3 regions of the Streptomyces sp. NPDC058335 genome follow, and region 2 is predicted to be linked to each of the others. Evidence: riboswitches for the same ligand, from Rfam matches in the RefSeq annotation. Region 2 holds a riboswitch; each other region holds the start of a gene.
What was found. Region 2 has a riboswitch for thiamine pyrophosphate ahead of thiC (phosphomethylpyrimidine synthase ThiC). Riboswitches for the same ligand answer to the same signal wherever they lie in the genome.
Positions count from the first base shown of each region.

Region 1: linked by a shared signal. The riboswitch ahead of thiO (glycine oxidase ThiO) and the one ahead of thiC (phosphomethylpyrimidine synthase ThiC) in region 2 are both predicted to bind thiamine pyrophosphate.
Region 3: linked by a shared signal. The riboswitch ahead of ACFWJX_RS07460 (thiamine ABC transporter substrate binding subunit) and the one ahead of thiC (phosphomethylpyrimidine synthase ThiC) in region 2 are both predicted to bind thiamine pyrophosphate.

Region 1 is NZ_JBHXHX010000015.1:6,381-14,335, reverse strand. It holds gene pknB (Stk1 family PASTA domain-containing Ser/Thr kinase) at 1-739, opposite strand, end outside; gene ACFWJX_RS27230 (thiazole synthase) at 1,300-2,094, opposite strand; gene thiS (sulfur carrier protein ThiS) at 2,098-2,298, opposite strand; gene thiO (glycine oxidase ThiO) at 2,295-3,458, opposite strand; TPP riboswitch at 3,456-3,567, opposite strand; gene ACFWJX_RS27215 (hypothetical protein) at 3,620-4,012, shown strand; gene ACFWJX_RS27210 (NAD(P)/FAD-dependent oxidoreductase) at 4,041-5,315, shown strand; gene ACFWJX_RS27205 (Rv2175c family DNA-binding protein) at 5,364-5,729, shown strand; gene thiE (thiamine phosphate synthase) at 5,925-6,572, shown strand; gene metF (methylenetetrahydrofolate reductase [NAD(P)H]) at 6,717-7,640, shown strand; gene ACFWJX_RS27190 (hypothetical protein) at 7,697-7,955, shown strand, end outside.
Region 2 is NZ_JBHXHX010000005.1:291,398-299,352, forward strand. It holds gene ACFWJX_RS11710 (IclR family transcriptional regulator) at 1-206, shown strand, start outside; gene ACFWJX_RS11715 (SsgA family sporulation/cell division regulator) at 305-751, shown strand; gene ACFWJX_RS11720 (YibE/F family protein) at 857-2,416, opposite strand; TPP riboswitch at 2,710-2,899, shown strand; gene thiC (phosphomethylpyrimidine synthase ThiC) at 2,892-4,688, shown strand; gene ACFWJX_RS11730 (VWA domain-containing protein) at 4,747-6,168, shown strand; gene ACFWJX_RS11735 (hypothetical protein) at 6,256-7,134, opposite strand; gene ACFWJX_RS11740 (metallophosphoesterase) at 7,328-7,955, opposite strand, start outside.
Region 3 is NZ_JBHXHX010000003.1:351,167-359,121, forward strand. It holds gene tsf (translation elongation factor Ts) at 1-373, shown strand, start outside; gene pyrH (UMP kinase) at 560-1,321, shown strand; gene frr (ribosome recycling factor) at 1,517-2,074, shown strand; gene ACFWJX_RS07450 (phosphatidate cytidylyltransferase) at 2,074-3,300, shown strand; gene rlmN (23S rRNA (adenine(2503)-C(2))-methyltransferase RlmN) at 3,610-4,716, shown strand; TPP riboswitch at 4,774-4,880, shown strand; gene ACFWJX_RS07460 (thiamine ABC transporter substrate binding subunit) at 4,961-6,049, shown strand; gene ACFWJX_RS07465 (ABC transporter permease) at 6,106-7,707, shown strand; gene ACFWJX_RS07470 (ABC transporter ATP-binding protein) at 7,707-7,955, shown strand, end outside.

The DNA of each region.
Region 1 (7,955 bases), on a different contig from region 2:
GCTCGAACGCCATGCCGGGTACGACGGTGGAGGGCGGGGGCACGTCCTCGTGGAGGTGCTTGTAGAGCACGACGGCGGGAGTGCCGCCGTCGTGGGGTTTGTCGCCGGTGAGCATCTCGTAGAGCACGACCCCGCACGCGTACACGTCCACGCGCGCGTCGGAGCTGCCCTGCTCCATCTGCTCGGGGGCGAGGTAGGCGACGGTGCCGAGGACGGCCCCGGTGGTGCTGGTGACGGTGTCCACGGACCGGACGAGGCCGAAGTCGGCGACCTTGACCCGGCCGTCGTCCCCTATCAGTACGTTCTCCGGCTTCATGTCCCGGTGCACGAAACCGGCGCGGTGCGCGGCGCCGAGGGCGGCGAGGACCGGCTCCAGGATGTCCAGCGCGGCCCGCGGCTGGAGCGCGCCGCGCTCACGCAGCACGTCCCGCAGGGTGCACCCTGCGACGTACTCCATGGCGAGGTAGACGTACGACCCGTCGGTCCCCTGGTCGAACACCTGAACGACGTTCGGGTGGGCCAGCCGGGCGACGGACTTGGCCTCGCGGATGAAGCGCTCGACGAAGGAGGCGTCGGCCGCGAGGGCCGGGTGCATCACCTTGAGCGCGAGGACGCGGTCGAGGCGGGTGTCCACGGCCCGGTAGACCGTGGCCATCCCGCCGACCGCGATCCGCGCCTCCACGCGATAGCGCCCGTCGAGCACCTGCCCGACCAGAGGGTCCTGAAGGGTCGTGTCCACGGAGGCGAGTCTACGAGCCCGCACCGACACCCCTCACCGCTCACACCGGTATCGCAGCGGGACTGAAGCGCACCTGTGACGAGGCACACGGCCGAGCGGCCGCACACGCCCACCCACGGACCTCTCCACCCACGCACCGCCCGTGACAGTCGGCCGGACGCAGACCCTCGCAGGCAGTGGCGAAGCACCGTCGGCGGCCACCGTCCCACGCGCCAGCCGCCGACGGCGCCCCGGCCCTGGCGGTCATCGGCCCATGGGGCAGCCGTGGCCGGCGCCCCGGTCCTGGTCATCGGCCCCTCGGGGCAGCCGTGGCCGGCGCCCGGCCCCGGCGCCACCGTCCCGCGGGGCAGCCGTGGTCGGCGCCCGGTCCCGGCGGTCATCGGCCCCGCGGGGCAGCCGTGGCCGGCGCCCGGCCCCGGCGGCCACCGTCCCGCGCGGCAGCCGCCGACGGCGCTCGGCCTTGGCGGGCGACGTTCGCCTCTCGGCCGACGGTCATGGGCGGTGCGTGGGTGGGAAAGCAGTGCGGGACCGCGGCGCCGGGTGGCGTGCGGGGAGCGTCGTCAGAACGCCGGGCGTTCCGGGTCCAGGGCGGCGCGGCCCTCCGTGGGGGACGACGGCTCCGCGAAGTGGCGGCGCGGGATCCGGCCCGCGAGCCGGGCCAACCGCCCCGCCTCCACAGCCCCCCGCATCGCCCGAGCCATCAGCACCGGCTCCTGCGCCCGCGTCACCGCCGACGCCAGCATCACCCCCGCACACCCCAGCTCCATCGCCAGCGCCACATCCGACGCCGTACCGGCCCCCGCGTCGAGAATCACCGGCACGCGCGCGTGCTCGACGATCAGCTGGAAGTTGTGGGGGTTGCGAATACCCAGCCCGGACCCGATCGGAGAGCCGAGCGGCATCACCGCCGCACACCCGACATCCTCCAGCTTCCGCGCCAGCACCGGATCGTCGTTCGTGTACGGCAGCACCGTGAACCCGTCGTCGACCAGCGTCTCCGCCGCGTCCAGCAGCTCGATCGGATCGGGCAGCAGCGTCCGCTCGTCGGCGATGACCTCCAGCTTGACCAGATCGGTCCCCAGCGCCTCCCGGGCCAGCCGTGCCGTCAGCACCGCCTCCCCGGCGGTGAAGCACCCCGCGGTGTTGGGCAGCACCCGGATGCCGAGCCGTTCGAGCACCGACAGCACGGACCCGTGCACCGAGGGGTCGACCCGCCGCATCGCGACGGTGGTCAGCTCGGTCCCGGACGCGACCAGCGCCCGCTCCAGCGTCTCCAGGCTGGGCGCACCGCCGGTACCCATGATCAGGCGGGACGAGTACGTCGTACCGCCGAGGACGAAGGGATCGTCGGCCATGGCTCAGCCTCCCTGGACGGCGGTGAGGACTTCCACGCGGTCTCCGTCGGAGAGGGCGGTGGCGGACCACCGCGCGCGCGGGACGACGGTTTCGTTGAGGGCGGCGGCCACTCCGGTGGGCGCCGGCGTCAGGGACCGTACGACGCTGTCGAGGGCCGTGCCGGGAGCGACCTCGCGTCGCTCGCCGTTGACGGAGATCTTCATGCGGGCTGCTCCGAGAGTGCGGCGGCGTGGAAGCGCCTGGGTGTGAAGGGGCGGGCCTCGACGGGAAGTTGACCGGTGGCCAGCGCGTGCGCCATCGCGTCCCCGGTGACCGGTGTCAGCAGCACGCCGTTGCGGTAGTGCCCGGTCGCCAGCAGCAGCCCGTCCATGCCGGTGGGCCCGAGCAGGGGCGCGTTGTCCGGCGACCCGGGACGCAGCCCCGCGCGCGTCTCGGTGAGCGGCAGCTCGGTGATCCCGGGAACCAGTTCGTGGGCGTCGCGCAGCAGCTCGTAGACGCCCCCGGCCGTCACCGTCGTGTCCCAGCCCAGTTCCTCGCTCGTGGCCCCGACGACCAGCTCGCCGTTCTCGCGCGGCACCAGGTAGACGTGGCTGCCGCGCACCACGGCCCGTACCGTCCGGGTCAGGAACGGCGCGTACCGCCGTGGCACGGTCAGCCGCAGCACCTGGCCCTTCACGGGCCGCACCGGGGGCAGCACCTCCGCCGGGACGCCCGCGAGCCGCCCGCTGAGGCTGCCCGCCGCGAGCACCACCTGCTCCGCCGCGAGCGTCGTACCCGCGCGCGTGAGGACCCCCGCGGCGCGCCCGGCCGACACGGTCAGCCGCTCCGCCCAGTCGCGGTGGAAGGCCACGCCCGCCCGCTCGCACGCGGTCACCAGCGCCGCCGCCAGCCGCCGGGGATCGATCTGGTGGTCGCCGTCCACCCGCAGCCCGCCGCGCACCCCGGGCGCGAGCATCGGCTCCAGCCGCCGGCACTCCCGTCCGGACAGCCATTCCGAGGTGAGCCCCGACTGCCGTTGCAGGGCGTGCAGTTCCCGCAGATGGGCGCGGTCGTCGGCGTCCAGCGCGACGGCGAGGGTGCCGGAGCGGCGGTAGCCGAGGTCGTGGCCGGTCAGGTCGGTGAGTTCGGCCACGAAGTCCGGGTAGCGGCGGGCCGATTCCAGGTTCAGGCCGAGCAGCGTCTGCTCGCCGTAGTGCAGTTCCGTGACCGCGGCCAGCATCCCGGCCGCCACCTGCGCGGCCCCGCCGCCCGGCCCGGGGTCCACCACCGCCGTGGCGAACCCCCGCTGCGCGGCCCGCCACGCGGTGACGAGCCCGATGATGCCGCCCCCCACGACGAGGACGTCCGACATAGGTGAGGACATGGGCGTCCAGCCCCTCCCTTCGCCGGCATGACCCGGATCAGGTTCGTACGGTCGGAGGCCGCCAGCCTCCCTCTCAGCCCGGTGCGTCCGGGCTCCCGCGAGTGCTCTACGTTGGCCACCCTAGCCCCCCGCCGTCCGTCCCAGTAAGGGAGCCTCCTCTCGTGGCCCGTTCGCTCGACGGCCTGGTCCTGGCCCCGGTGGCCGACCAGGCCCCCGGTCAGGTCGGCACCCGCACCCGCTTCACGTACCGCGAACGGGACGGCGTGATCTGGGCCGACTACGCGGGCGGCGACGTCGTACGCGGGCACCTGGTGGGTACCCGCGAGGGAGACCGGCTGGACTTCCGGTACGTCCAGCTGGGGCACGACGGGACGACGTCGTCCGGGCACTGTGTGTCGGCGGTCGTCGAACTGCCCGACGGGCGGCTGCGCCTCGACGAGACCTGGGAGTGGGAGTCGCGGCCGGGGAGCGGGACCAGCGTGGTGGAGCAGATCGCGGAACCGGTCACGGAACAGGGGCACGGAACACGGTCACGGAACAGGACGACTGACTGACGATCCGTCAGTTGTCTAAGGTGATCAGGTGAGCGAACAGACGCGGGAAGAAGACAGGCCGGCGGAGCGGCGGGTGGTCGTCGTCGGCGCGGGGATGGCCGGGGTGCAGACCGCGGTCGCCCTGCGCGAGCAGGGCTTCCACGGGACGGTGACCCTCATCGGCGCCGAACCCCACCAGCCCTACGACCGGCCCCCGCTGTCCAAGGCCGTCCTGCTCGGCACGGCCGAGCACTCCGCCTTCGACGTCGACTTCGAGAGCCTCGGCGTCGAACTCCGGCTCGGCACCGAGGCCCTCGGCGTACGCCCCGCCGACCACGAACTGGACACCGGGTCCGGGCCCGTCCCGTACGACGTCCTCGTGCTCGCCACCGGCGCCGAACCGATCCGGCTGCCCGGCGCCGAGGGCGTCCCCGGCGTCCATCTGCTGCGCACCCTGGACGACGCCGAACGGCTGCGGCCGGTGCTCGCCCGCCGGCACGACATCGTGGTCGTCGGCGCCGGCTGGATCGGCGCCGAGTTCGCCACCGCCGCGCGCGAGGCCGGCTGCGCGGTGACCGTCGTGGAGGCCGCTGACCGGCCGCTGGCCGGCGCCCTGCCCGCCGAGGTCGCCGCCCCGATGACCTCCTGGTACGCCGACAGCGGCACCGAGCTGCGCACCCGCGCGCGCGTGGAGCGCGTCGAGCCCGGTGCGGTCCTTCTCGACGACGGGTCCCGGCTGCCCGCCGACGCCGTCGTGGTCGGCATCGGCGCCCGCCCCGCGACGGCCTGGCTGACCGGCTCGGGCGTCGAGCTGGGCCGGCACGGCGAGGTCGTGGCCGACGCGAGCCTGCGCACGTCCGTGCCCGACGTGTACGCGGTCGGCGACTGCGCCTCCTTCCCGTCCGGGCGGTACGGCGAGCGCCTCCTCGTCCACCACTGGGACAACGCCCTCCAGGGGCCGCGCACGGTCGCCGCGAACATCCTCGGCTCGGCCACCGGCGAGGTCCCCGCGGTCTACGACCCGGTGCCGTACTTCTGGTCGGAGCAGTTCGGCCGCTTCGTCCAGTACGCCGGCCACCACACCGGCGCCGACACGACCCTGTGGCGCGGCGACCCCGCCGGACCGGCCTGGACGGTCTGCTGGCTGCGTGAGGACCGCCTGGTCGCGCTGCTGGCGGTGGGCCGCCCCCGCGACCTCGCGCAGGGCCGCCGGCTGATCGAGTCGGGCACGCCGATGAACCCCGAGCTGATCGCGGACCCGGCGACGCCGCTCAAGGCGGCGACGGCTCAGACCGCGGGTCCAGCGGGCGGCTCCACCCGCTGAGGGGAGGCTCGGCTACCGACTGTCGGTCCGGGATGGCAGTCTTGAGGGGTGACCGAGATTGACGCAAAGATCGATGCTCTCGTCCCCGCCTGGCTCACCCTGCCCGACATCGCAGAGATGCTCGATGTCGACGTGGTGCGTGCGCGGCAGCTGGTCAAGGACGGCCAGCTCATCGCCGTACGCCGTGGTGAGAACAGGGCACTGCACGTCCCCGCCGCCTTCATCGACGAGGACAAGGTGGTCAAGGGCCTGTCCGGGACCCTGACCCTGCTGCGGGACGACGGCTTTTCGGACGAAGAGATGCTGGAGTGGCTGTTCACTCCCGACCCGTCCCTGCCCGGGACGCCGGCGCAGGCGCTGGCGGAGAATCGCGGCACGGAGGTGAAGCGTCGCGCCCAGGCGCTCGCCGTCTGACCCCGAGATCCGCTCCGTAGAGCCCACAGAGCCACAGAGCCCGACGGGGCTTCGTGGCTTCGAAGAACCGCCAGGTGTGCGGCCGTGGCCGCCCGCCGCGACCGCACACCGCCGCCCCGGGAGACGCCCGCGGCGCACCCGACCGCACCGGGGGAGACCCCGAGGCGCCACCGACCGCCCCCGGGGGACCCACGCATGCCCGACACCGCCCGCTCCCAGCTCGCCGAGGCCCGCCTCTACCTCTGCACGGACGCCCGCAGGCGCCAGGGCGACCTCCCGGAGTTCCTGGACGCGGTCCTCGCGAGCGGCGTCGACATCGTGCAGCTGCGCGACAAGGGCATGGAGGCGGCCGAGGAGCTGGAGCACCTGGAGGTGTTCGCCGACGCCTGCGCCCGCCACGGCAGGCTGCTCGCGGTCAACGACCGGGCGGACGTCGCCCATGCCGCCGGCGCCGACGTCCTCCACCTCGGCCAGGGCGACCTGCCGGTCCCCGCGGCCCGTGCCGTCCTCGGCGACGGCGTCCTGATCGGCCGCTCCACGCACAGCGAGGCGGAGGCGGACGCCGCGGCCGTCCAGGAGCGCGTCGACTACTTCTGCACCGGCCCGTGCTGGCCCACCCCCACCAAGCCCGGCCGCCCGGCACCCGGCCTCGGCCTGGTCCGGCACACGGCGGCGCTGGGCACCGAGCGACCCTGGTTCGCGATCGGCGGCATCGACCTCGGCAACCTCGACGAGGTGCTGGAGGCGGGCGCCCGCCGGGTCGTGGTCGTCCGGGCGATCACGGAGGCCGACGATCCGGGCGCCGCGGCGGCGGAGTTCGCCAAGCGGCTGCGCGGGATCTGAACCGGCCGCCGCCCTGCCGCCCCTCTGCTCCGCCGTTCCCCATCCCTTGGTCCGTCTGTCCAAGGGATGGACAACAAGTGGACAATTCGGGCAAATTTCCGAGATCTGGTGGGGGCGCGCCCCTCCCCTGGCTAACCTGCGGGTATGGCCCTCGGAACCGCATCCACCAGGACCGACCGCGCGCGTACCGTGCGTGACATCCTGGCCACCGGCAAGACGACGTACTCGTTCGAGTTCTACGCGCCGAAGACCTCCCAGGGCGAGCGGAGCCTGTGGAACGCGCTCCGGCGGGTCGAGGCGGTGGCCCCCGACTTCGTCTCCGTCACCTACGGCGCCGGCGGCACCACCCGGGCGACCACGGTCAAGGAGACGCAGCAGATCGTCGTCGACACCACCCTCACCCCGGTCGCGCACCTCACCGCCGTGGACCACTCCATCGCCGAACTGCGCAACATCATCGGCCAGTACGCCGACGCCGGGATCCGGAACATGCTCGCCGTGCGCGGAGACCCGCCCGGCGACCCCATGGGTGACTGGGTGCCGCACCCGCAGGGCCTCACCTACGCCGCCGAACTCGTCCAGTTGATCAAGGAGTCGGGCGACTTCTGCGTCGGCGTCGCCGCCTTCCCCGAGATGCACCCGCGCTCCAGCGACTGGGACACGGACGTCGCGCGCTTCGTCGACAAGTGCCGGGCCGGCGCCGACTACGCGATCACGCAGATGTTCTTCGACCCCGAGTCCTACCTGCGCCTGCGCGACCGGGTGTCGGCGGCCGGCTGCGCGACCCCGGTGATCCCCGAGGTCCTGCCGGTGACGAGTGTGAAGATGCTGGAGAGGCTGCCCCAGCTCAGCAACGCCCATTTCCCGGCGGCGCTGAAAGAGCGGATCCTCACAGCCAAAGACGATCCGGCCGCTGTACGCTCCATTGGCATCGACTTCGCCACGGAGTTCTGCGCTCGGCTGCTCGCCGAGGGAGTGCCCGGACTGCACTTCATCACGCTCAACAACTCCACGGCGACGCTGGAAATCTACGAGAACCTGGGTCTGCACCACCCACCGCAGGCCTAGACCGGTCGCACCGACTTACGACACACTGCGTAGCGGCCACTGGGAGAGGGGCGTACATGGGCTGGACGGTCCTCTACATCGCGTTCGGCATCGTCGCGCTGTGGCTGCTCGGTGAGGTGCTGCTGCAGTACAAGGCACGGCTGCGCTGGCGGCTGCTCGCATTCGGCGGCTTCCTCGGTGTCGTGTTCGGTGTGCTGATCCCGTCCGTCATCGTCATCGGTGTGGGCGCGGCCGCCTTCGCGGTCGGCCAGACGTACGTCACGCTGTCGTTCCGCCGTGGCTTCGCCGAGGGCTGGGCCGTCAGCCGCCCCGGCG
Region 2 (7,955 bases):
GGCGGATGGAGACGGTCGTCGAACGGCAGGAGTACGCGCTGGGGACGGTGTGTGCCGCGATCCCCATCACTGTGGGCACCACCGCCGCCACGGTGGCCATCTCCCTCCCCGCCCACCAGGCCGACCGGCTGCCTGCGGCCGTAGAGCAGTTGCAGAGCGAGATCGGGCGGATGCTGGGATCATTTGCGGTCTCTATCAGTATCTGAAAACTCACTCCTTGTGATCTGTTGTGTACGTTCAGCAAGATGCCTGCAGTGTCAGGGGTTGATTCCCAGCCAGTCGACGGCAATGACGGGGTAAGGCGATGCGCGAGTCCGTGCAGGCAGTAGAGGCAGAGGTCATGATGAGCTTTCTCGTCTCCGAGGAGCTCTCGTTCCGCATCCCGGTGGAACTGGGTTACGAGACCTGCGATCCGTACGCCGTGCGGCTCACCTTCCATCTGCCCGGTGATGCCCCGGTGACCTGGGCGTTCGGGCGTGAGCTGCTCATCGACGGGGTGGGCAGGCCGTGCGGAGAGGGAGATGTGCGGGTCTCGCCGGCCGACCGGGAGGTGCTGGGCGAGGTGCTGATCCGGCTTCAGGTGGGCGGTGACCAGGCGGTGTTCCGCTCCTCGGCGGCTCCGCTCGTGGCCTTCCTCGACCGCACCGACAAGTTGGTTCCGCTGGGGCAGGAGGGGGCGTTCGCCGACTTCGACGCCCATCTCGACGAGGCCTTGGACCGGATTCTGGCGGAGGAGCAGAGTGCCGGGTGAGGTCTGGCGGGGGGCTGGCGGCGCAAGGATGAAGGAACGCTTCTGCGGGGGCGGGGCGTTCGAAGGGAGTCTGTACCCGTGGCTCCCTTCGAACGCCCGCCCGCGTCAGTGCTTGCGCCGCCTGCCCTTGCCGCCCCGAGAGCCCTGCGGGGCGGGGCCCGCCGTACCGGCCGATGTGGCACCCGGCGTCGCCGGGGCCGTCTCGGGGAGCGCGCCGGTTCCCGGCCGGTCCGCCGAGACCACGAGCGCAGCGAGCGCCGTGGTGACCGGAACCGACGCGACCAGGCCGATCGAACCGACCAGTGTGCGCACGATCTCCTCGGCGACCAGCTCGCTGTTGGCGACCGTGCCGACGCTGCTCTCGGCGATGGAGAACAGCAGCAGAAGCGGCAGTGCGGCGCCGGCATAGGCGAGGACGAGCGTGTTGACCACGGACGCGATGTGGTCGCGGCCGATCCGGATGCCTGCCCGGTACAGCCCTCGCCAGCCCATCGAGGGGTTGGCCTCGTGGAGTTCCCAGACCGCCGACGTCTGCGTGACCGTCACGTCGTCGAGGACACCGAGCGAACCGATGATGATGCCGGCCAGGAGCAGACCGCTCATGTCGATCGTCGGGTACAGACCGTGGATCAGACCGGTGTTGTCGTCCGTATTGCCGGTCAGCGCCGCCCAGTCGACGAACCAGGAGCCGAGGACGCCGATCAGCAGCAGGGAGATGAGCGTGCCCAGTACGGCAACGGAGGTGCGGGCCGAGAGACCGTGACACAGATAGAGGGCGATCAGCATGATGGCGCTCGCCCCGACGACCGCCACGGCCAGCGGGTTCGAGCCTTGCAGGATCGCGGGCAGGACGAAGAAGTTCAGCACCATGAAGCTGATGGCCAGCGCGACCAGCGCCATGACACCCCGGAGCCGCCCGACGACCACGACGGCGACGGCGAAGATGATGGCGAGCAGGCCCATGGGGACACGGCGGTTCACATCGGTGACCGAGTACTGGAGGTCCTTCGGCGCGGAGGGCTCGTAGGCGACCACGACCTTCTGGCCCTCGTGCAACTGACGTGACTGGTCCGGCTGGACGATCTCGGTGAACGTACGGCCTTTGTCCGAGCCGGTGTCCACACGGATCGTGGCCTTCTTGCAGGTGCCGTCCTCCTGTTGCTGTGCGGAGGAGCCCTCGGCGGTCGAGGTGTCGCCGGTCGGGGTGCCGCCCGAGGCGTTCGCCGACGAGCAGCTGATGCTCTCGACCTTGGAGACCGTCGCCTGCTGCGTCTGCCGGTCGAAGCCGACGCCGGTGCGCTCGTGCGCCGGGGCACCGCCGGGCCACAGCACGACCATGCCGACGAGCACGGCCACGCCGAACGGGATGAGAACGGCCGCGATGACCTTGCGCAGGTGTTGGGAGACGGGGGCGGCCGGACCGTGACTGTGGCTGTGCCCGTGACCGCCACCTGAACCGGGGCCCTCCCCACCGTGCCCACCGCTGTGTCCGTCGCCGGAGCCGTGCCCGCTGCCGTGGCCGTCGTCCGAGCCGTGCCCGTCACCCGGACCGGGGCCGTGCCCGTGGCCCCCGCCTCCACCCGTGCTTCCGGCGCCGTCACGGCCGCCGCCGTGGCCACCACCGGGCCCGTGCCCGCGACCACCGTGCCCTCCGGCGCCGGACACGTGCCCGTGTCCGCCACCAAAGCCGGGGCCGCCGCCCTGTCCGCCGTCGGGGCCGAAGCTGTAGCCGTCCTCGGGACGGGAAACGGGCCCGGAACCGGGTCGGGGAACCGAACCGCCACCGGGGCCGTGCCCCTGTCCTTGCCGGGGGCGTCCACCGGGAGGAATACCCGGCCCGCGGGGCTGTTCGGGCGGTGGGAACGGGGGATGGGGTGTCGTGGTCACCGCCCGATCATCGCAAGAACGACAGAGGCCCACTGTTCACCGCGCCACAAAGGACGCTAGCGTGGAGGCACCTTTGCACACGCGGGAGCTCGGAGCACCGGGCTGAGAGGGCGCTGACCTCCGTCTTCGCGATGTTTCACGTGGAACGTCACCACAACCGAGTGATGTTTCACATGACACGTCGGCAGACGGAAGCCGCTGCGTCGACCGCTGAACCTGTTACCGGGTAATGCCGGCGTAGGGAGTAGGTCTCATGACCAACAAGGACGCACGCACGCCTGCCTCCGCGCAGATCTCCGACGAGGTCTCTGCCGACGGGGAGGCCGGGAAGTCCATCGGATGGCACAAGGCGTATGTCGAGGGCACCCGCTCCGACCTGCGCGTGCCGGTCCGTCAGGTGCATCTCACCAACGGTCGGTCGGTCACGCTGTACGACACCTCGGGCCCGTACACCGATCCGCTCGTCGAGACGGATGTCCGCAGAGGGCTGCCGCCTCTGCGGGAGAACTGGGTCATCGCCCGCGGTGACACAGAGGAGTACGCGGGCCGCCCCGTCCGCCCGGAGGACGACGGGATCAAGCACACCTCCCCGCGCGGCGGGCTGCGCAACCTCGACGCGGTCTTCCCCGGACGGCCGCGCCTGCCACGCCGGGGCCGTGACGGTCAGGCGGTCACCCAACTCGCGTACGCCCGCCGGGGCGAGATCACGCCGGAGATGGAGTACGTGGCCATCCGGGAGAACGTGGAGCCCGAGGTCGTACGCGAGGAGATCGCGGCCGGACGTGCGGTGCTGCCGGCCAACGTCAACCACCCGGAGATCGAGCCGATGATCATCGGCAAGCGATTCCTGGTGAAGGTCAACGCCAACATCGGCAACTCGGCGGTGACCTCCTCCATCGAGGAGGAGGTCGAGAAGATGACGTGGGCGACCCGTTGGGGCGCCGACACGGTCATGGACCTGTCCACCGGCCGCAACATCCACACCACCCGCGAGTGGGTGCTGCGCAACTCCCCCGTCCCCATCGGCACGGTGCCGCTCTACCAGGCGTTGGAGAAGGTCGACGGCCGGGCCGAGGAGCTGACCTGGGAGATCTACAAGGACACGGTGATCGAGCAGGCCGAGCAGGGCGTGGACTACATGACCGTCCACGCGGGGGTGCGCCTGCCGTACGTCCCGCTGACGGCCAACCGCAAGACCGGCATCGTCTCCCGAGGCGGGTCGATCATGGCCGCGTGGTGTCTGGCCCACCACAAGGAGTCGTTCCTCTACGAGAACTTCGAGGAACTCTGTGAGATCCTCGCGGCCTACGACGTCACGTACTCGTTGGGCGACGGTCTGCGGCCCGGTTCGATCGCGGACGCCAACGACGAGGCGCAGTTCGCGGAGTTGCGCACGCTCGGGGAACTCAACCGGATCGCGAAGCGTTTCCATGTTCAGACGATGATCGAAGGCCCGGGACATGTCCCGATGCACAAGATCAAGGAGAACATCGACCTTCAGCAGGAGATCTGCGATGAAGCTCCCTTCTATACGCTCGGCCCGCTGACGACCGACGTCGCCCCGGCGTACGACCACATCACCTCCGGCATCGGTGCGGCGATGATCGCCTGGTGGGGCACGGCCATGCTCTGCTACGTCACGCCCAAGGAGCACCTGGGCCTGCCCAATCGTGACGACGTCAAGACCGGTGTCATCACCTACAAGATCGCCGCCCACGCGGCCGATCTCGCCAAGGGACACCCCGGTGCGCAGGAGTGGGACGACGCGCTGTCCGACGCCCGCTTCGAGTTCCGCTGGGAGGACCAGTTCAACCTGGCCCTCGACCCGGACACCGCCCGGGAGTTCCACGACGAGACACTCCCGGCGGAGCCGGCCAAGACGGCTCACTTCTGCTCGATGTGCGGACCGAAGTTCTGCTCGATGAAGATCTCTCACGACATCCGCCGTGAGCACGGCGGCAGTCGGGCGGAGGTCGAGGAAGGAATGGCGCAGAAGTCCAAGGAGTTCGCGGCCGCGGGCAATCGGGTGTATCTGCCGATCGCGGACTGACGCGCAGGGAATCGTCCTGGGGCGGTGCTTCTGGCGCAGAGGTCGGCAGACTGGGTGCATGACAGCGCGATCCATGAGCAAGGGCGCCAATCTGCCGGTCGATGTGCCGTCCGTGCGCGTCGAGATCAGTTGGTCCGAGCGGGCCGGCGGGCAGGACGTGGATGTGTCGGCTCTGCTGCTGACCGCCGCCGGAAGGGTGCGTGACGACGCGGACCTCGTCTTCTACAACCAGCCGCGGCACGCTTCCGGCGCAGTCACCCATCTGGGCAGGCGGAGCGCCGCCGGTGTCACTGCCGACACGGTCGAGGTGGACCTGCGTTCGCTGGAGAGTGCCGTCGCGCGTGTGGCGCTGTGCGCGTCCGCCGACGGCGGCACCTTCGGGCAGGTGGCCGGCCTGACGCTCAGGTTGCTCGATGCCGGGAGCCTGGCGGAGCTGGCGCGGTTCGAGATGCGGGGAGAGACGGAGACGGCGTTCATCGGAGGTGAGTTGTACCTGCGGGAGGGGCAGTGGAAGTTCCGCGCGGTCGGGCAGGGGTATGCCTCCGGGCTCGCGGGGCTGGCCACCGATTTCGGGATCAGCGTCGATGAGGAGCCCGCTGGGCCGGCAGCCGACCACGCGGCATCGGCCGTACGCACGCCGCCCCCGCCCCCGCCCGTGCCTCCGTCGGCTCCGGCCGCCTCCGCCGCCGTATCCGCGCCGTCTGCCGGGGGCCGGCTGACCAAGGGGGAGGAGCAGCTTCCGGTCGATATGCGCAAGCGGCTGTCCCTGCGGAAGGAGCAGGTCGCGGTCAGTCTGCGGAAGCGCGGTGCCGCGGGGGTCAGTGCGCGGGTGGTGCTCGTGCTCGACGCGTCGGGGTCCATGTCGTTCCTGTACTCCGGCGGGGTGGTGGCCGACGTGGTCGAGCGGATGGCCGCTGTGGCGGCAGAGCTTGATGACGACGGTGAGATGCAGGCCTGGACGTTCGCCTCCGACCCTGCCCGGCTGCCGGACCTGCGCCTGGGCGAACTCCCCGAGTGGCTGCGGCTGCATGTGCGGGTGGGGGAGATCAGCCTGTTCAGGCGGAGCAAGAAGCCGCGGAAGGGACTGCAACCGGGCCAGGTCGACATGCGCTCGGTCGGCATCCAGAACGAGGAACAGAAGGTGATCGCCCAGGTCAGAGACTATGTTCGGGCGAATCCGGCGGCCGCCCCGACGCTGGTGCTGTTCTTCTCCGACGGAGGCGTCTACCGCGACGCCGCGATCGAGAAGGAGCTGCGCGCGGCGGCGGCGGAGCCGATCTTCTGGCAGTTCGTCGGGCTCGGCCGCTCGAACTACGGCGTGCTGGAGCGGTTCGACGCACTGCCCGGCCGACGTGTGGACAACGTCGGCTTCTTCGCCGTCGACGACATCCGCACGGTCCCGGACCAGGAGCTCTACGACCGTCTCCTGTCCGAGTTCCCGAGTTGGCTCACGGCCGCGGGGCAGGCGGGCATCCTCTGACCGGCAGGCCGGCTGACGCCCTGGCCCTCGTTCCGTCGGCCCGGCCTACGGCTTGCGCTCCCCTGGGCGGGGGCGCAAGCCGAGGGCCTATTCCGGCTGGTGTTCCGGCCCGCCGAAGTCCGGGCTGGTGTAGTCCGGGCTGCTGTAGCTGGGGCGGGAGCCGGCCGAGTTTCCTTCGTCGGGGCTGCTGAAGCCCGGACGGTCGTAGCCGATCTTCGGCAGGCGGCCGGTGGGTGCCGGAGGGGCCGGTGCGGGGTCGAGCGCGGCGCTCGTGCCGGGGTGGGCGAGGGCCTCGCGGAGGAACGGCAGGATGCCCCGCTCCAGCAGGGCTTCCCGCCAGGCCTCCCTCGCGCGGCCCACCTCCTCGCTCAGTTCGCTGTACGGGCCGGCCTCCAGGGAGGGACGGTTGCGCAGGGCGGTGAGCAGGAGGCCGACGGTGGCGACGAGGATCGCGGCCGCGGCCACGGCCCCGAACGTCCATCCGGTGGTGAGCATCGTCCTGGCGAACGCCGGCTCGGGGTCGAGCATCCGCAGGATGTAACCGACGAGCAGGAAGATCACCGCGGCGGTTCCGGCGAGGACCGGGGTGAGGACGGCGGCGATGGCGACGGCGCCCGCTCCGGCGGCCTCGGCGGCCTCCCCCATGGTGGCGGCGAGGCCCATCCCGCCCACGCCCGGCTCACCGGCGCCGCCGGACTCATGACCGGCCGAGGACGGGGTGGACGGCGCCGGATGGCGCAGTTCCCCACGGACCTTCACATAGTGCTGGTACTCGGTCGCCGCGGACGCCGTGATGAGCGCGGAGGCGTTGAGCGCCATGGTGCGCAGTTGTTCGGGGTTGAGCCGCTGTCCCACAGCGGCCAGTTCCGGGTGGTGTGGTGCGGAGCGCAGCGCCTCGTCGAGGATCCGCTCGTACTCCTGGCGGTCCTCGCTGTGCAGGTGCTGCGGAACGCTGTTCATGTGCATCCCCCGATGCTCCGTAGGGCTTGGGGCTCGCATGCCAACGAGCCGTCGGGCAGAAACGGAGGGGAGCCTGCTACGGATGAACCGATGGTAGAGCGGCGACGGCATGAGGTAACAGGGGGTTTGCTGAAATTGGCCCCTGGGCCGTAGCGCCGTCGGGCGGGCCCGGCGCGGCCGGCGACGGACCCCGGAACGGTCAGATGGGCAGTGGCAGTTGCTGGACCAGCAGCTTTCCGGCCATCGTCACGCCGCCGTCCATCGCGATGGCCAGCCCGTCGGCGTAGACGTGCGGCCCTTCGACCACCGGACCGGCCGAGTCCTCGTCGTCCTCGGAACCGACATCGCCCAGCAGATACGGAATCGGGCTGTGGCCGTGAACGATGCGGGTGCCGCCGTACGTATCGAGCAGGGAGCGGACGGCATCGGCGCCGCCCTCGTCGCGGAAGGAGAAGCGCTTGGTGAACTTGCGGAACAGATCCCACACTTCGTCCGCGTCATTACGGGTGATCGTCTCGTGGACGGTGTCGTTGACCGCCTCGATCGAGTCGCCGTAGTCGAGGTAGGCGGTGGTGTCGGAGTGCACGAGCAGATGGCCGTCGACCTCCTCCACGGCGTCCAGGCGGGCCATCCACTGGAGGTGGTGGTCCTGGAGGCGGTCCATGTCGGACTTCTGTCCTCCGTTGAGCAGCCAGGCCGCCTGGAAGGTGGCGGTGCCCGCGCCGGAGTTGACGGGGGTGTCGCCGAACCGCTTGGCGCCGAGCAGGAGCAGCTCGTGGTTGCCCATGAGGGCCTTGCAGTAGCCGCCGGCCGCCGCGGCCTCGGCG
Region 3 (7,955 bases), on a different contig from region 2:
CATGCACCGCACGATGCCCGACCTGCCCCCGCAGATCGGTGTCCTCGTCGAGCTGGACAAGCCCAACGCCGACGTCGCCAAGGGCATCGCCCAGCACATCGCCGCCTTCGCGCCGAAGTACCTCTCCAAGGAGGACGTGCCGGCCGAGGTCGTCGAGTCGGAGCGTCGTATCGCCGAGGAGACCACCCGCGCCGAGGGCAAGCCCGAGGCCGCGATCGCCAAGATCGTCGAGGGTCGTCTCAACGGCTTCTTCAAGGACGCCACGGTCCTCGGTCAGCCCTACGCCCTGGACAACAAGAAGTCCGTGCAGAAGGTCCTGGACGAGGCCGGTGTCAGCCTGAAGCGCTTCGCGCGCATCAAGGTCGGCATCTGAGTCCGTACCGCGACGGACGCCCGGCCCCGATAGGGTCGGCAGCAGTCGTCCGTGGACGCCGTCACCTGGCGTGTGACGGACGACAGCAGATCTGACGAGGAGGCCATTGCCGCGCACGGGTTGCGAACACCCCACCGGCAGTGGCCTTCTTCGTATGTGCACCACGTGAAAGAGGCGGGATCTCCCATGACCACCACCAAGGCCCAGAAGAGCGACGACGGCAAAGTGAGCGGCCGGTTTCTGCTGAAGCTGTCCGGAGAGGCTTTCGCCGGTGGCGGCAGCCTGGGTGTCGATCCCGACGTGGTGCACAAGATCGCCCGGGAGATCGCGGCCGTCGTGCGTGACGGGGCGGAGATCGCGGTGGTCATCGGCGGCGGCAACTTCTTCCGCGGCGCCGAACTCCAGGTACGAGGCATGGACCGGGCCCGCTCGGACTACATGGGCATGCTCGGCACCGTCATGAACTGCCTCGCCCTCCAGGACTTCCTGGAGAAGGAAGGCATCGACAGCCGGGTCCAGACCGCCATCACCATGGGCCAGGTCGCCGAGCCGTACATCCCGCTGCGCGCCGTGCGCCACCTGGAGAAGGGCCGCGTCGTCATCTTCGGCGCCGGTATGGGCATGCCGTACTTCTCCACCGACACCACCGCCGCCCAGCGCGCCCTGGAGATCGACGCCGAGGCGCTCCTGATGGGCAAGAACGGCGTGGACGGCGTCTACGACTCCGACCCGAAGACCAACCCGGAGGCCGTCAAGTTCGACGCCCTCGGCTACGGCGAGGTCATCACGCGCGAGCTGAAGGTCGCCGACGCCACCGCCATCACGCTGTGCCGCGACAACAAGCTCCCGATCCTCGTCTTCGAGCTTCTGGTGGAGGGCAATATCGCTCGGGCCGTCAAGGGTGAGAAGATCGGCACGCTGGTGAGTGAGCAGGGCAGCCGGGCCTGACCGGCGGAACTCCCCGGTCCGGTCCGTGGGAACCCCGGTTCCCACGACAACACCTGACCGGGCGACGGACCCTGGTCGGGGGATGGACAATGTCCTGCCGGTCGGGAACCGTGCAGGAAGAAGACGCGACGCAGCCGGCCGCCGCCTCCGCAAGGAACCGGAGCCGGGCCTACTCAAGACACGCAGGAGCAAGTGGTGATCGAAGAGACCCTCCTCGAGGCCGAGGAGAAGATGGAGAAGGCCGTCCTGGTCGCCAAGGAGGACTTCGCCGCGATCCGCACCGGCCGTGCGCACCCGGCGATGTTCAACAAGATCGTGGCCGACTACTACGGCGCGCCGACGCCGATCAACCAGCTGGCTTCGTTCTCCGTGCCGGAGCCGCGCATGGCGGTCGTGACCCCGTTCGACAAGAGCGCGCTGCGCAACATCGAGCAGGCGATCCGTGACTCGGACCTGGGCGTCAACCCGAGCAACGACGGCAACATCATCCGGGTGGTGTTCCCCGAGCTGACGGAGGAGCGCCGCCGCGACTACATCAAGGTCGCCAAGAGCAAGGGCGAGGACGCCAAGGTGTCCATCCGCGCCGTGCGCCGCAAGGCCAAGGACGCGATCGACAAGCTCATCAAGGACGGCGAGGTCGGCGAGGACGAGGGCCGCCGTGCCGAGAAGGAACTCGACGACACCACCGCGAAGTACGTCGCCCAGGTGGACGAGCTCCTCAAGCACAAGGAAGCGGAGCTGCTCGAGGTCTGATGAACGACTCTTCCTGGGGCGCTCCGCCACGAGCCGGTTCACAGGCCGGGTACTGGGGGCCCAACGATCACGGGGCCGTCCCGCACGGACCTGTCCAGGGGGCTGCCCCGGCGGGTCCCGCGTACGATGCGCCTGAGGCGCAGCAGACTCGCCCCATGCCCATCGTCCCCGACGTACCCGCTCATGGCGGAAACCAGGATGACGACCGGGGGGCCGCTCGGCTGGGCGGCCCCTTGTTCCGAGACGAGACGTTCCGCGACGGGACGTCCCACGGCGGGACGTTCCGAAACGAGACGTCCCCCGCGGGGACGTTCCGTGACGAGACCCCGTCGGCACAGCCCCCTGCGGCGGTGCCGCAGAATCCGGAGCCCATGCCCGACGCACCACAGCCGGCATCCGCCCCGCAGAAGAAGAGCGCGGGCCGTGACCTGACTGCGGCCATAGGGGTCGGTGTCGGACTCGGTGCGGTGATCATCGCGTCGCTGTTCGTCGTCAAGGCCGTCTTCGTCGGCGTGATCGCGGTCGCCGTCGTCGTCGGCCTGTGGGAGCTGACCAGTCGGCTCCAGGAGCGCAAGGGCATCAAGGCTCCGCTGGTGCCGCTCGCGGTCGGCGGCGCGGCCATGGTCGTCGCCGGATACGTCCGGGGTGCCGAGGGCGCCTGGGTTGCCATGGCCCTGACCGCGCTCGCGGTCCTGGTCTGGCGGATGACGGAACCGCCGGAAGGTTACCTCAAGGACGTCACTGCCGGAGTCTTCGCGGCCTTCTACGTCCCGTTCCTGGCCACGTTCGTCGCGATGATGCTCACCGCGGACGACGGGGCGCTCCGCGTCATGACGTTCCTGCTGCTGACGGTCGTCAGCGACACCGGGGCGTACGCCGTCGGCTGGCGCTTCGGCAAGCACAAGCTCGCTCCGCGGATCAGCCCCGGCAAGACCCGCGAGGGCCTGCTCGGCGCGGTGTCGTTCGCGATGGTCGTCGGTGCACTGTGCATGGAGTTCGTGATCGAGGACGGCACCTGGTGGCAGGGTCTGCTGCTCGGCCTGGCGGTCGCGGCCAGCGCCACCCTCGGTGACCTCGGCGAGTCCATGATCAAGCGGGACCTCGGCATCAAGGACATGGGCACCCTGCTCCCCGGTCACGGCGGCATCATGGACCGCCTGGACTCGCTCCTGCCCACCGCGCCGGTGGTGTGGCTGTTGCTGGTGCTGTTCGTGGGGTCCGGCTGATCGGTACTCAGCCCGGTCGAAACGAGCCCCCGTCCCCCGCGGACGGGGGCTCGTCCCGTGATCAACCGCTCCGACAGGGTCCCGCGCATGGGGACGGCGAGACGGGGCGAGGACGGCCGGTACCACGGTGATCTGCCGTGCCGATGGTGCGAGGCGCTCCTCGCGCAGAACGGACGGCGCAGGCCGAAGCTCTACTGCGGCGGATGGCACCGGACGACGACGTACGCCGCCCGGTGCGTCACACCGCGACCGGCGGGCTGTTCTGAGCCGACCGGGGCACCCGAATGGATCTGCGACACTGGTAGAGCCATGCCTAAGCCCGGAGAACTCACTTTCGTCGCCCCCCGCGGAGCCAAGAAGCCGCCGCGGCACCTCGCCGACCTCTCGCCCGCCGAGCGGAAGGAGGTGGTGGCGGAGATCGGTGAGAAGCCGTTCCGTGCGAAACAGCTGTCGCAGCACTACTTCGCGCGGTTCGCGCACGACCCGGCCGAGTGGACCGACATCCCCGCCGGTGCCCGTGAGAAGCTGCGCGAGGCGCTGCTGCCCGATCTGATGACGGTCGTACGGCATCTGTCGACGGACCAGGGGACCACCCGCAAGACGCTCTGGCGGCTGTTCGACGGCACGCTCGTGGAGTCGGTGCTGATGCGGTACCCGGACCGGGTGACCATGTGCATCAGTTCGCAGGCCGGCTGCGGGATGAACTGCCCGTTCTGCGCGACCGGGCAGGCGGGGCTCGACCGGAACCTGTCCACCGCCGAGATCGTCCACCAGATCGTGGACGGGATGCGGGCGCTGCGCGACGGAGAGGTTCCCGGCGGACCGGCCCGGCTGTCCAACATCGTGTTCATGGGCATGGGTGAGCCGCTCGCCAACTACAAGCGGGTCGTCGGCTCCATCCGCGCGCTCACCGACCCCGCGCCCGACGGGCTGGGGCTCTCGCAGCGCGGGATCACCGTGTCGACCGTGGGGCTGGTGCCGGCCATCAACCGGTTCTCCGACGAAGGCTTCAAGTGCCGGCTGGCCATCTCGCTGCACGCCCCCGACGACGAGCTGCGCGACACCCTCGTCCCCGTGAACACGCGGTGGAAGGTGCGCGAGGTGCTCGACGCCGGATTCGAGTACGCCGAGAGGTCCGGGCGCCGGCTGTCCATCGAGTACGCGCTGATCCGCGACATCAACGACCAGGCCTGGCGTGGTGACCGTCTCGGGCGCATGCTCAAGGGCCGGCCCGTACATGTGAACCTGATCCCGCTCAACCCGACGCCGGGTTCCAAGTGGACCGCCTCCCGGCCCGAGGACGAGAAGGCGTTCGTCGAGGCCATCGCGGCGCACGGGGTGCCCGTCACCGTCCGGGACACGCGTGGTCAGGAGATCGACGGGGCGTGTGGTCAGCTCGCCGCCACCGAGCGGTAGTCTGACCGACGTAAGTACTGTCCTGTTTTCAGACAGTGCGGTAAATCAGACATCTTCATATTCCGACAGGGGAGCGCCACAGCGCTGAGAGTGCGGCACCGGGCCGCAGACCCTCTGAACCTCGCCCAGGTCATTCTGGGTAGGAAGTTCGGTCATCACTCGAGCTGTTGCGCCCTGCCCGGACACCCTCGCGGGTTCCGGGCGGGGCCGCGTCTCTTCCTGGTCACCTCCAGGAGGAATTCCAGTGCACACCAGGACGTTCGTGGCCGCGGCCGTAGGCCTCGGTCTCGGTCTCGTCACGCTGTCCGCCTGCGGATCGTCGGACGACGGCGGTTCCTCGCAGAGCGAGAGCAAGACCGTCACCCTCGTCAGCCATGACTCGTGGGCCGTCTCCGAGAACGTGCTCGCCGACTTCGAGAAGAAGTCCGGCTACCAGGTGAAGGTCCTCAAGGACGGCGACGCCGGGCAGGCCGTCAACAAGGCGATCCTCACCAAGGACAACCCGCAGGGCGACGTCTTCTTCGGCGTCGACAACACCCTGCTCTCCCGCGCGCTCGACAACGGCGTCTTCCAGCCGTACGAGGCGCAGGGGCTGGACCAGGTCGACGGGCAGTACCAGCTGGACGCCGGAAAGCACCGGGTCACGCCCGTCGACTACGGCGACATCTGCGTCAACTACGACAAGAAGTACTTCACCGATCACAAGCTGGCCCCGCCGGCCACCTTCGACGACCTGGCGAAGCCGGCGTACAAGAACCTGCTCGTCACCGAGAACGCCTCCACCTCCTCGCCCGGCCTCGGCTTCCTGCTCGGCACGGCCGCCAAGTACGGGGACGGGGGAGGCTGGGAGGGTTACTGGAAGAAGCTCAAGGCCAACGGTGTGAAGGTCGTCGACGGCTGGGAGCAGGCCTACAACGAGGAGTTCTCCGGCTCGGCCGGCGGCAGGAAGGCCGGCGGGGACCGGCCGCTCGTCGTCTCCTACGCCTCCTCGCCGCCCGCCGAGGTGATCTACGGCGACCCGAAGCCGACGACCGCGCCGACCGGTGTCGCGACCGGCACCTGCTTCCGGCAGGTCGAGTTCGCCGGACTGCTGAGCAACGCCGAGAACAGCGAGGGCGGCAAGGCGCTGATCGACTTCCTGATCTCGAAGACGTTCCAGGAGGACATGCCGCTCAACATGTTCGTCTACCCGGTGGCCAAGGGCGCGGCCGTGCCCGCCGAGTTCACCGAGTACGGCCCGGCCGCCGAGGATCCCGAGACGATGGACCCGGCGAAGATCGCCGCGGACCGCGACCAGTGGGTCAAGTCGTGGACCTCGCTCGTACTGAAGTAGACCGGCGGGCGGCCCCGCGCCGCGGGCGTACCGGGAGCGCGGCGCGGCTGGGGCTCATGGCCCTGCCCGTCGCGTTCTTCGGGATGTTCTTCGCCTACCCGGTCGCCGCGATCCTCTCGCGCGGACTGTACTCCGGCGGCGGCTGGCACTTCGGGCGCCTGTTCGACGTGCTCGGGCAGTCCGACATCCGGCACGTCCTGTGGTTCACCACCTGGCAGGCACTCGCCTCCACCGCGCTCACCCTGCTGATCGCCCTGCCCGCCGCCTACGTCTTCGCCCGGTTCTCCTTCCCCGGCAAGCAGGTCCTGCGGGCCGTCGTGACCGTCCCGTTCGTGCTGCCGACCGTCGTCGTCGGTACGGCGTTCCTCGCGCTGGTCGGCCGCGGTGGTCTCCTCGACGAGCTGTGGGGCGTACGGCTGGACACCACCGTGTGGGCGATCCTGCTCGCCCACGTCTTCTTCAACTACGCCGTCGTCGTGCGGACGGTCGGCGGACTGTGGGCGCAGCTCGACCCGCGGCAGGAGGAGGCCGCGCGGATGCTCGGCGCCTCGCCCTTCCGGGCCTGGCGGCAGGTGACCCTCCCGGCCCTCGCGCCGGCCGTGGCCGCCGCCGCGCTCATGGTGTTCCTCTTCACCTTCACCTCCTTCGGCGTGGTGCAGATCCTCGGCGGCCCGACCTTCTCCACGCTGGAGGTCGAGATCTACCGGCAGACCTCCGAGATCTTCGACCTGTCGACGGCCGCCGTCCTCACGATCGTCCAGTTCCTCGCCGTCGGCGCGATCCTCGCCGTGCACGCCTGGACCGTACGGCGGCGGGAGAGCGCGCTGCGGCTGGTGGACGCGGCCGGGACGGCACGGCGGCCGCGTGGGGCGGGGCAGTGGGCGCTGCTCGCCGGAGTGCTCGGCACGGTAGCGCTGCTGCTCGTGCTGCCGTTGGCGGTGCTGGTGCAACGCTCCCTCGACGCCCCCGACTTCGCCTACTACCGGGCGCTGACCAGCGACGACGGCAATGTGTTCCTGGTCCCGCCGATCGAGGCCATCGGCAACTCGCTGGAGTACGCCCTCGTCGCCACCGTGATCGCGGTGACGGTCGGCGGGCTGGCGGCGGCGGCCCTGACCCGACGGGACGCCGGGCGGCTGGTCCGCGGGTTCGACGCGCTGCTGATGCTGCCGCTGGGCGTCTCCGCGGTGACCGTCGGCTTCGGCTTCCTGATCGCGCTCGACGAACCTCCGCTGGACCTGCGGGCCACCTGGATCCTGGTGCCGCTCGCGCAGGCGCTGGTCGGCGTGCCCTTCGTCGTACGGACCATGCTGCCGGTGCTGCGCGCGGTGGACGAGCGGCTGCGGGAGGCGGCGGCCGTGCTCGGGGCGTCGCCGTGGCGGGTGTGGCGGGAGGTGGACCTGCCGATGGTGCGGCGGGCGCTGCTGGTCGCCGCCGGGTTCGCCTTCGCCGTGTCGCTGGGCGAGTTCGGGGCGACGGTGTTCATCGCACGGCCCGACAACCCGACCCTGCCGGTCGCCGTGGCGCGGCTGCTGGGGCGTGCCGGGGAGCTGAACTACGGGCAGGCGATGGCCCTTTCGACGATTCTGATGCTGGTGTGCGCGATCGCCCTGCTGGTGCTGGAGCGGCTGCGCACCGACCGTACGGGGGAGTTCTGATGCTGCGGCTCGAAGGCGCGACCGTGCGGTTCGCAGGGCGGGCGGTGCTGGACGCCGTCGATCTCGACGTCGTCGAGCACGAGGTGGTGTGTGTGCTCGGGCCCAGCGGCAGCGGCAAGTCGACGCTGCTGCGGGTGGTGGCCGGGCTGCAACCCCTGGACGCCGGGCGGGTGGTGCTCGACGGACGTGACCAGGCGGGAGTGCCCGCGCACCGGCGGGGGCTGGGGCTGATGTTCCAGGACCATCAG